Regions from separate parts of the Microbispora sp. NPDC088329 genome, predicted to be linked through region 2. Evidence: riboswitches for the same ligand, from Rfam matches in the RefSeq annotation. Region 2 holds a riboswitch; the other holds the start of a gene.
What was found. A riboswitch is a leader RNA that binds a small molecule or an ion and turns the genes downstream of it on or off. The one in region 2 is predicted to bind cobalamin.

Region 1: linked by a shared signal. The riboswitch ahead of AB0O28_RS30900 (ABC transporter substrate-binding protein) and the one ahead of AB0O28_RS09845 (CbtB domain-containing protein) in region 2 are both predicted to bind cobalamin.

What each region holds. Positions count from the first base shown of each region.
Region 1 covers NZ_JBFBIP010000021.1:42,854-48,111, reverse strand. The annotation lists gene AB0O28_RS30905 (hypothetical protein) at 1-1,815, shown strand, start outside; cobalamin riboswitch at 1,995-2,131, shown strand; gene AB0O28_RS30900 (ABC transporter substrate-binding protein) at 2,209-3,171, shown strand; gene AB0O28_RS30895 (iron ABC transporter permease) at 3,179-4,216, shown strand; gene AB0O28_RS30890 (ABC transporter ATP-binding protein) at 4,213-5,034, shown strand; gene AB0O28_RS30885 (adenosylcobinamide amidohydrolase) at 5,067-5,258, shown strand, end outside.
Region 2 covers NZ_JBFBIP010000003.1:527,349-532,606, forward strand. The annotation lists gene cbiE (precorrin-6y C5,15-methyltransferase (decarboxylating) subunit CbiE) at 1-828, opposite strand, end outside; gene cobF (precorrin-6A synthase (deacetylating)) at 825-1,583, opposite strand; cobalamin riboswitch at 1,608-1,813, shown strand; gene AB0O28_RS09845 (CbtB domain-containing protein) at 1,841-2,053, shown strand; gene AB0O28_RS09850 (CbtA family protein) at 2,064-2,819, shown strand; gene AB0O28_RS09855 (NAD-dependent protein deacetylase) at 2,830-3,675, opposite strand; gene AB0O28_RS09860 (YceI family protein) at 3,706-4,263, opposite strand; gene tsaA (tRNA (N6-threonylcarbamoyladenosine(37)-N6)-methyltransferase TrmO) at 4,348-4,779, shown strand.

The DNA of each region.
Region 1 (5,258 bases), on a different contig from region 2:
GTGCTGGCCGTTCTCCGGCGCCCGCACGCCGTGCTGCTGCTCACCGTCAATCTCGTGGTGATTCTCGCCGTGCAGGCCGGCGTCATGGCCGTGGTGGCCCATGGGACGGGATCGATCGTCGCGGCGGAGATCCTGGGGGTGCTGCTCGTCCTCCTGGCGCTCCCGGCCGTACTCGCCTGGACGGCGCTGCCCGACCGGATTCCCCCGCTGACGACGGCGTACCGTCTGGCGGCCTACGACTACTGGTGGACGATCCGGACGATCGTGGTGGCCTTCGCCGCCGTTCCTGGCCTGGCACAGCTCGGTCTGCACCTCCTCTGCGCGGCGCTCCCCGTCCCGACCGGCGTGCAGATCGGCGACGCCCTGCGGATGACGGCGGCCATCCTGCTGTTGCCGTTCCAGGCCGCGGTGCTCGGCTGCTGCTACGCGCGGCTCCATCGGAAGAATCAGGCGCGCTGGGGAGCCCTGGCGATCCGGAGGGACAGGGATGGGCGCGGGCGGTCCGCGACCGCGACCGGCGGCGCACCCGGCGGGCGGCGCACCCGCTGGTGGCCGGTCGGGCTGGTGCTTCTGCCCGGCCTGCTGTACGGCGGCTACGCGGTGGCCGGTCCGCTCACCGGCGTGACCGACAACGAGATCGCGGGCGAGGACCCCGGTTCGGGTTCCGGCAAGGGCGGCCCGGGACCGGTTCAGATCGTCTTCGGCCCTCGCGGGTTTCCGATCGTCATCCGCGACCGGGGGTTCCAGGAGGTGACGTTCTGCGGCGACGGCACCTGCGGCACGCAGACCACCGTCATCCTGGACGTCTTCTTCGAGGAGCAGTCCGGGGCGGCGGTCACCCCCGACGGCTCGGTGGTGTTCGCGGGCTGGGTGAGGGAGCCCGATGAGGTCGAACGGCGGCGGGAGCTCCAGCTGTTCTCCTGCCGGCCCGACGGCTGCACGTGGCGTCCCGGCCCGCCGTTGAGGACGGCGCCCGGCGACGTGCTCCGGCTGGACGTGGCCCCGGTGAACGCCACCGCGGTCGCGACGCGGGGCGGCATCGCCGTCGCCTCGATCACCCCCGTCTCCGCGGACCGGTACCCGACTCCCGCGCGCGTGACGCTCACGCGGTGCCCGGACCTCGCCTGCGTCCACCCCCGGACGATCACGGTGGGAGACCTCACCGTCGCGGGCGACGTCATGAACCACAAGCCCCGCGCCCTCGCCGTCGCGGCGTCTCCGGACGGGCGCCCGGTGATCGCATACGCGGACCTGATCACGGGGAAGGCCACCATCGCGATCTGCGACACCGTGGCATGCGGGCACCCGGCCCTTCGCGCGTTCGACATGTCCGACAGGTCCTCGCCACGGTACGACCCCCGGAGGTCCTTCGACGATCTGCGGCTCCAGGTCGCCGTCAGGCCGGACGGCAGACCGGTGATCGTCCACAACGGCGGCGGCACCGGGGACACGACGATCATGATCTGCCGCGATCCGTCCTGCTCCGGGACCCCGCGGACGGTGTCGGCCTCCGAGCTGGTCACGCGGAGCGCCCCCGGCCTGGCCCTGGATCCGGCCGGCCGTCCCGTTCTGGCCGGATACGACGCGGCCGACCCGCCGGTAGCCGTCCTGTCCTGCCGCGACGACGACTGCGTGGGGAGAGACGTCACCCACCTGGTTCCCACGTCCCACGTGGGCGAGGTGGACGTCGCCATCGGTCCCGACCGACGCGCGCGCATCGTCTGGTACGGCACGATCGATGGCAGGAGAACCCCGACCTATCACGTCCTCACCTGCGCCGACGCCTGGTGCGGCCGGCGGCCGCCGCCGTCCTGACGAGCGGCCGCCGCCGGTGGGGGCGGCGGGCTCGCCGTGGCGGTCCTGGCCGTCCGGATGCCCAGGACGGTGCTTGTCGCATTGCAGCCGGCAGGGCTGTGCCGGTCGTAGCCCAGGTGTGCGGCCGTCTCGCGACGTGCCTGCTGGGCGGAGCCCGGGGGCGGGGCGGGGGTGGACGCCATGTGAGGGATTGGTACCGTTGCGTCCGACGCGCGCCACGCAGCGAAGTCCGGTGAGAACCCGGCGCTGTCCCGCAACTGTGGTTCCCCGCCCCCGGGGACGAGCCAGGTCGCCTGCGCTGCGCGCCGACGCCATCGACCCTCGTGGAAAAGGGTGATCCGTCGCTTCCAGCGGGTCCCTCGATTCCCGGCATTCCCCCTGATGGAGGACCTCGTGAGGCCCGTACGCACGGCCGTCGCGGGTGTGGTGCTGGGCGTGCTCGCTCTGGCCGGTTGCGGCCAGACCGACGGCGCCGCCACGTCCGCGACCCCCACCCCCGCCGCCACGGACAGCACCCCGGACAGCGGGGGACAGGGCGCCTTCCCCGTCACCATCCAGGCGGGCAACGGCGCGGTGACGATCGAGAAGAAGCCCGAGCACATCGTGTCGCTGTCCCCGACGGCCACCGAGATCCTGTTCGCGATCGGTGCGGGCGCGCAGGTGACGGCGGCGGACGACCAGTCGAACTACCCGCCCGAGGCGCCCAAGACGTCGCTGTCGGGGTTCAAGCCCAACGTCGAGGCGATCGTCGCCGCCAAGCCCGACCTCGTCGTGCTCGCCAACGACCTGGAGGGCGTGGTCGCCGGGCTGGGCAAGGTCGGTGTGCCGGTGCTGCTCGAACCCGCCGCGACCAAGCTGGACGACACCTACGACCAGATCAGGGACCTCGGCGCGGCCACCGGCAACGCGGACAAGGCCGAGGAGGTGGCGAGCGGCGTCAAGCAGAAGATCGACGCGCTCGTCGCCGCGGCGCCCAAGGGCAAGGACCTGACGTATTACCACGAGCTGGACACCACGCCCTACGCGGCGACGTCGAGCACGTTCATCGGGCAGGTCTACAGCCTGTTCGGGCTGAAGAACATCGCCGACGAGGCGCCCGACGCGGCGGGCGGCTACCCCAAGCTGTCGGCGGAGTTCATCGCCAAGGCCGACCCCGGCCTGATCTTCCTCGGCGACACCAAGTGCTGCGGCCAGAACGCCGCCGCGCTGGCCAAGCGGCCTGGCTGGTCCGGCCTGTCCGCGCTGAAGAAGGGCCGCGTGGTGGAGCTGGACGACGACATCGCCTCCCGCTGGGGGCCCCGCGTCGCCGACCTCGCGCAGGCCGTCAGCGACGCCGTCCAGAAGGCGGCGAGCTGATCCTGTGGTGACGCGGACCCCCGCGGCACGGCCACGAGGCCGGGCGCTGCTCGTCGCGTCCGCCGTGCTGGTGGCCAGTCTCGCCGTCGGCGTGATGGCGGGCGCGGCGGGCCTGTCGCCCCGCGCGATCGCGCTGGCGCTGCTCGACCGGCTGCCGCTGGTGTCCGTGCACTCGGGGCTCGCACCGGTCGAGGAGGGGCTGCTGTTCCAGCTCCGGGTGCCGCGGGTGCTGCTCGCCGCCGTCGTGGGCGGGCTGCTCGCCACGGCCGGGGCCGGCTACCAGGGCGTGTTCCGCAACCCGCTGGCCGATCCCTACCTGCTCGGGGCGGCCGCCGGGGCCGGCCTCACCGTGACGCTCGTCGTGGTCTTCCTCGGCGGCGACGCCGGGGTGACCGCGGTGCCGATCGCCGCCTTCGCCGGGGCCGTCGGCGGGGTGTTCCTCGCGTACGCGCTGGGCCACACGGCGGGCCGGGGCGGCGGCACCGCGACGCTCGTGCTCGCCGGGGTCGCGGTCACCTCGTTCCTCACCGCCATCCAGACCTTCGTGCAGCAGCTCAAGGTGGAGGAGCTGCAGCGGATCTACGCCTGGATCCTCGGCGACGTCGGCGGCGGCTGGGACCAGCTCCGCATGATCGCGCCGTACGCCGTGGTGTCGACCGTCGTCATGCTGCTGCACGGGCGGCTGCTCGACGTGCTGTCGGTGGGCGACGAGGAGGCGGTCAGCCTCGGCCTGCGCGCGGCGCGGGTGCGCTTCGTCGTGCTGCTGGCCGCCTCGCTCGCCACCGCGGCGGCGGTGGCGGTCAGCGGGCTGATCGCGTTCGTCGGGATCGTGGTGCCGCACGTGGTCCGGCGGCTCGCCGGCTGGTCCTACCGGATCGTGCTGCCGCTGTCGTTCCTCGGCGGCGCGGCGTTCCTCGTGCTGGCCGACACGATCGCGCGTACGGTGCTCGCGCCGGCCGAACTGCCGATCGGCGTGGTCACCGCGTTCGTCGGGGCGCCCTTCTTCGTCACCGTCCTGCGCCTGACCCGGCGGGTGGAGACGTGAGCGGCCGGGGTGTCCCGGCCATCGAGGCGCGCGGCGTGGGCGTCACGCTCGGCGGGCGGCGGGTGCTCACGGACGTCACGCTGTCGGCCGCGCCCGGCCGATGGCTGGCCGTCATCGGGCCGAACGGCGCGGGCAAGTCCACGCTCCTGCGGGCCGTCGCCGGGCTGGTCCCGAAGGAGGGCGAGGTGCTCGTCGACGGGACGGCCGTGGACGGCCTGCGCCCGCGGCGGCGGGCCCGGCTGATCGCCTACGCCCCGCAGAGCCCGGCGCTGCCGCCCGACATGACGGTCCACGACTACGCGCTGCTGGGCCGCACGCCGTACATCCCCTACCTCGGCAGCGAGAGCGCGCGGGACCGCGAGGTGACGCGGTCGGTGCTGGAACGGCTCGACCTGGACGGCTTCGCGTCCCGGCCGCTCGGGCACCTGTCCGGCGGCGAGCGGCAGCGGGTGGTGCTCGCCCGGGCGCTGGTGCAGCAGGCGCCGGTGCTGCTGCTGGACGAGCCCACCACGGCGCTCGACCTGGGCCACCAGCAGCAGGTGCTCGAACTCGTCGACCGGCTGCGCCTGGCCGACGGCCTCACCGTCGTGACGACGCTGCACGATCTCAGCCTCGCCGGGCAGTACGCCGACGCGATCGTGCTGCTCGCCGCGGGGCGTGCGGTCGCGGCCGGGCCGCCCGGGCGGGTGCTGGCCGAGCCGCTGCTGGCCGAGCACTTCGGCGCCAGCGTACGGGTGGAGACCGGCGCCGACGGGCGCCCGCTCGTCCACCTGGTCCGCCCGCGGACCTCCCGGATGACGCCTGCGGAGGAGGGGTGACGGGCCTGCCGCCGCCGTCTCTGACGTACCGGATGGAGGACGGCCTGCGGCTCGGCGTGCTGCTGTGGCGGTTCGGCCCCGGCTGGCGGATGATCTCCTCGGCCATGCTGGGCGGCGGCGTCGGACGCCGCGAGTGGGTGTTGAACGCGCAGGTGGCCGCCGGGTACTCGCGTATGGACCCGGTGGAGCACATGGACGCGCTCGGTCCCGGCGGCCCGGGGGTC
Region 2 (5,258 bases):
GCGCAGCCACTCGACGGCCACGCTCCCCGAACCCGCCCCCACGTCCCACAGCAGTTCGCCCGGCAGGGGCGCCAGCTTGGCCAGGGTGACCGCGCGCACCTCCTGCTTGGTCAGCTGCCCGTCCGACTCGTACGCGTCGTCCGGAAGCCCGCAAGCCCTCCCCAGTGGCACGGTGTCAGGGACGTCGGCACAGGTCACGGCCACGATGTTCAGGGCCGGCATCGGCTCGGCGCCCGGCCGGCCGGCGCCCGTCCAGTCGGCGGCCGTGCCGTCATGGCGCGACTCGGTCGCCGCGCCGAGATCGCCGAGGACGGTCACGCGGCTCGCCCCGTATCCCCGCTCGGTCAGCAGGGCGGCGACCCGCGCGGGCGTGCCCGCGTCCGCGCTGAGGACGAGGACGCGGCGGCCCGGCGCGAGCGCGGCGGTCAGCGTGGCGAGCGGACGCCCGACCAGGCTGACGGTCTCGACGCCCTCTGCAGGCCAGCCGAGCCGCGCGCAGGCCAGCGTCACCGACGACACGTGCGGCAGCACGCGCAGCCGCTCGGGCCCGAGCAGCCGGGCCAGCGTCGCGCCGATCCCGAAGAACATGGGATCGCCGCTCGCCAGCACCACGACCGCGCGTCCCGCGTGCGCGTCGAACAGCCCCGGCAACCCCGCGACCAGCGGCGACGGGTACGGCACCCGCTCGGGGGCCACCGACGCGGGCAACAGCGCGAGCTGCCTGGCCGACCCGACCACGACGTCCGCGGCGGTCAGCTCGGCGCGCGCGGCGTCGGTGAGGCCGGCCCAGCCGTCCGCGCCGATCCCGACGACCGACACCGGCCTCATCGAGCGGGTTTCCTGAGCAGGTAGGTGTCCATGACCCAGCCGTGCGCCGCGCGCGCCTCCGCCCTGCGCCGCCGGATCTCGCCGGCGACCTCGCGCACCGGCCCGGCCAGGAGGATCTCGTCCTCGGTCCCGACGTAGGCGCCCCAGTAGACGTCCGCGTCGGCGGCCTGCGGCAGGTCGGCGAACGCGCATCCCGCGTCGAGCATCACCACGATGTCGTCGGCGGCCTCGACGTCGGCGGGCAGGCGGCGGCCGGTCGTGATGTGCAGGGGCCTCGCGACCCTGGTCAGGCTGACGCGGTGCCGCGCGGCCAGCGCCGACACGCTGCTGATCCCCGGGATCACCTCGTAGTCGAACGGCTCTCCGCCCCTGGCCAGGACGTCCTCGACGATGGCGATCGTGCTGTCGTAGAGGGCGGGATCGCCCCAGACGAGGAACGCGCCCACGCCGTCCTCGGGCACCTCGTCGGCGATGAGCCGCGCGTAGACCTCCGCCCGGCGGGCCCGCCAGTCGGCCACCGCCTCCACGTAGGCGCCGCTCGTCCGGTCGCGTTCCGGGTCGCGTGCCTCCACCACCCGATACGGCTCCCGCGCGTGGGCCGCGATCAGCTCGCGCCGCAGCCGCACCAAGCCGTCCTTCTCCGCACCCTTGTCGAGCAGGAAGAACACGTCCGCCGAGGCGATCGCCGCGGCGGCCTGGAAGGTGAGGTGGGCTGGGTCCCCGGCGCCGATGCCGATGATGAGGACGCGCTTCATAGGTCACGAGTATGGACCACGGCTTGACGTACTTTTGCAGACGGTGCACGCTCTAGGGGACAATTACAGACAGAGGCGACGGTGTGCAGGAACCTGGTGCGAATCCAGGACGGTCCCGCCACTGTGACCGGGGAGTGTCCCCCGCTTGTGACCACGGCCGAGACGGCTGGAAGGTCGGGCGACACGATGACCCGGGAGTCAGGACACTGACCCGTTGTCCTCCATCACCGGGGCGAGGCACCCCGTGAGGAGAAATCATGGCTCAGCCGGCCATTCCCGTATCCCGGCCCCTGCCGGTCACCATCCCCGTGCGCGAGATCCTGCCCTGGGCGGTCTTCGCCGCCGTGGTCGGGCTCATCCTGATCTACTTCGTCGGCGCGGAGCAGGGCGCCACCCACCTCATCAGCGGGCACACCGTGCACGAGTTCGTGCACGACGGCCGCCACCTCCTCGGCTTCCCCTGCCACTGAGGCCCGCCGGATGCCCACCATGCGCTCCCTGCTGGTGCGCGGCATGCTCGTCGGCCTCGTGGCCGCGCTGCTCGCGTACGTCGTGGCCTGGTTCGCCGGCGAACCCCAAGTCGCCGCCGCCATCTCGCTCGAGGAGGCCAAGGCCGCCGCGACAGGGGAGGCACACGAACACGAACTCGTCAGCCGGACCGTCCAGGAGACCGCCGGCCTCCTGACCGCCCTGCTCGTCTACGGCGCCGCACTCGGCGGCTTCTTCTCCATCGCGTACGCCGTGGCCCACGGACGCCTCGGCGCCCTCGGCGCCCGCGCCACGGCCCTCGTCGTCGCGGCCGCCGGATTCGTCGTCGTGTACGTGACCCCCATCCTGAAGTACCCGCCCAATCCCCCGGCCGTCGGCAACCCCGACACCATCGGCCGCAGAACCGCGCTGTACTTCACGATGATCCTGGTCGCGCTGCTGGCCGCCGCGGTCGCGACGTACGCGGGCCGCGCCCTGTCGCCCCGGCTGGGCGGCTGGAACGCGACCCTCGCGGGCATCGTCGTCTACGCCGTCCTCGTGGGCGTCTCGTACGCCCTGCTGCCTTCGATCAACGAGGTGTCCGGCGACTTCCCCGCCGACACCCTCTGGTGGTTCAGGGTGTCGTCGTTCGGCGTCCAGTTCGCCCTGTGGGCCGCCATCGGACTGCTGTTCGGCGGCCTCACCGAGCGTTCCCTGCGTCAGGGCGTCCGTGCCGAGGCACGACTGCGTCCGGCCGGAACAGCCTGACTCCTCTCAACTAGCGGAGGGCCTCCAGGAGAGAGGTGAGGGCCGGTCCGAGGGGGGCGTCGAAGGTCATCAGCGCCTCGCCGTCGCCCCGGGTCGGCCCCTGATTGATTATCGCGACGGGGATCGAGCGGGCGGCGGCGCGCCGGACGAACCGGTATCCGGACATGACGGTCAACGAGGATCCCAGGACGAGCAGCAGACCGGCCCGCTCGGTCAGCGCGTAGCACTCCTCGACCCGTGACGGCGGCACGTTCTCGCCGAAGAACACCACGTCGGGTTTGAGCACGCCGCCGCAGCCCTCGCAGTCCACCGTGCGGAACGTCTCGATCTCGTCCACCGCCAGAACGGCGTCGCCGTCCGGATTGATCATCTCCGAACGGGCCCGCCAGCCGGAGTTGGCCGCGCGCAGCCTTCGGTCGAGCGCGTACCGCGAGGTGCGGTGCCCGCAGGCCAGGCAGCGCACCCGATGCAGGCTGCCGTGCAGTTCGACGACCCCGTGCGCACCCGCCGCCTGGTGCAGACCGTCCACGTTCTGCGTGATGATCCCGGCGACCAGGCCGCGGCGCTGCAGTTCGGCCACCGCGCGATGCCCGGTGTTCGGCGCGGCGTCCACGATGTGACGCCATCCCAGGTGGCTGCGCGCCCAGTAGCGCCTGCGGGCGGCCGCGCTGTTCACGAAGGTCTGGTAGGTCATCGGGTCGGCCCTGCGCCTGCGGCCGGTCTCCCCCCGGTAGTCCGGGATCCCGGACTCGGTCGACAGGCCGGCCCCGCTGAGGACCACCACCTCGCCGTCGGCCACGAGATCGGCCAGCAAGCCCCACCGCTCGGCAATTCCCGCGTCGCGCACCACAGTCACGCATCCATGGTGCCCGAAGCATCACACATGTCAGCCCCGCCCCTCCCCCAGCCGTACGTCGAAGATGACCTCGACCTCGTCGCGCAGCTTGAGCGCGCCGAAGAACGCGGAGTAGGGGCGGATGCCCCACTCGGACTGCACGACCGTCGCCCGGCCGCGCGCTCGTCCGTCCGCGAACGCCCCGTCCACCGTGACCGGCCGAGTGGCGCCCATGATTGTCAGCTCGCCCTCCACGCGGAACGCCTCGGGTTCGCCCACGACCCGGGTCGACCGGAACGTGACCAGCGGGTGCTGATCCGCTTTGAGGACCTTGTCACGCATGTTCTTCTCGATGTCGACGCGATCGGAGTCGGTGAGCGGCTTGACCCCGCCCGTGCCTTCCCGGACCCGCATCGAGGCCACCTCGGCCTCCACCGCCACCCGGCAGCCCGCCAGGTCGTCCGGCGCCACCACCGCCTCGCCCCGCCACCGGGTGACCTCGATCGTGAGGTCATGCCCGGCCTTGGCGCCCAGCCCGGCCCGGCCGGTGAGGACCAGGAGCCGGCCGGACCTCGGCCCCAACGCGTACGTGCCCGCCTCGACGTCCATTTCGTGGGCATTCCCGCGGAACGGTCCGGAGATGTCGGCACCGGATGACATCGTGGTGATCCATCGTCAGGAAGGAAACGGATCATGAGCGAGCCCGAGGCGTTCACCGAGACATTCACCGTGCGGCCCGTCGGCGTCGTACAGTCCGTGCTGACCGACCGTGCCGAGGCGCCGCGGCAGGGGCGCGAGGGCGCGCCGGACGCCTGGCTGGAAATCGACACGGCCGTCGCGGAGGCCCTCGACGGGGTGACGGCGGGCGACGAGATGCTCCTCCTCACCTGGTTCCACCAGGCCGATCGCCAAACCCTGCGGGTCCATCCGCGCGGGGAGACGAGCAATCCGGTGGCCGGCGTGTTCGCCACGCGCTCCCCGGACCGCCCCAACCCGATCGGCCTGCACCGGGTCACGGTCCTGGAGATCGACCCGGCGAGGGGCCTGCGGGTGCGGCCGCTGGAAGCCATCGACGGCACTCCTGTGCTCGACATCAAGCCCGTGCTGGACGAGGCCGAGCGGTGACAACCGGCCGAGCTCCTTTACTATGTAGATTTCCCTGACACTCTGAGCCCCGCCGGTTACGGGGTCCCCCTACGCCTGGCATGGGCCGGCTGGTAGATGAAGGCCCAGCGGCCGGGGCAGGCGCCCCCTTCCCATGAATGCGATCGGCGTTTGTGTAAAGGGCGGGTGCGCGACTCGGCACGAAGCTCACAGGCGATCGACGCATACAGAATTCGAGGACGCGGGCTTTCGCGCCGGGCGGCAAGGAGAGGCGCATGGGCCGGCGAACGCACCGAAACGACCCCATGAGCGTCCGCCGCCCGGCTTCGCCCAGCCGGCCCGGCGTGTGACCTATTACCGGTAATCGATCAGAAACTTTCGGACTGAGGCCGATGTTTCGGGCCGGATTTCAGGCCTGCCACTAACAGTCGGCAAGAGCGTCCGCGCAGCAGCCGGGAACACGCGCTCCCGGAAGGGGTATCCAGGACACTACAGCGCGT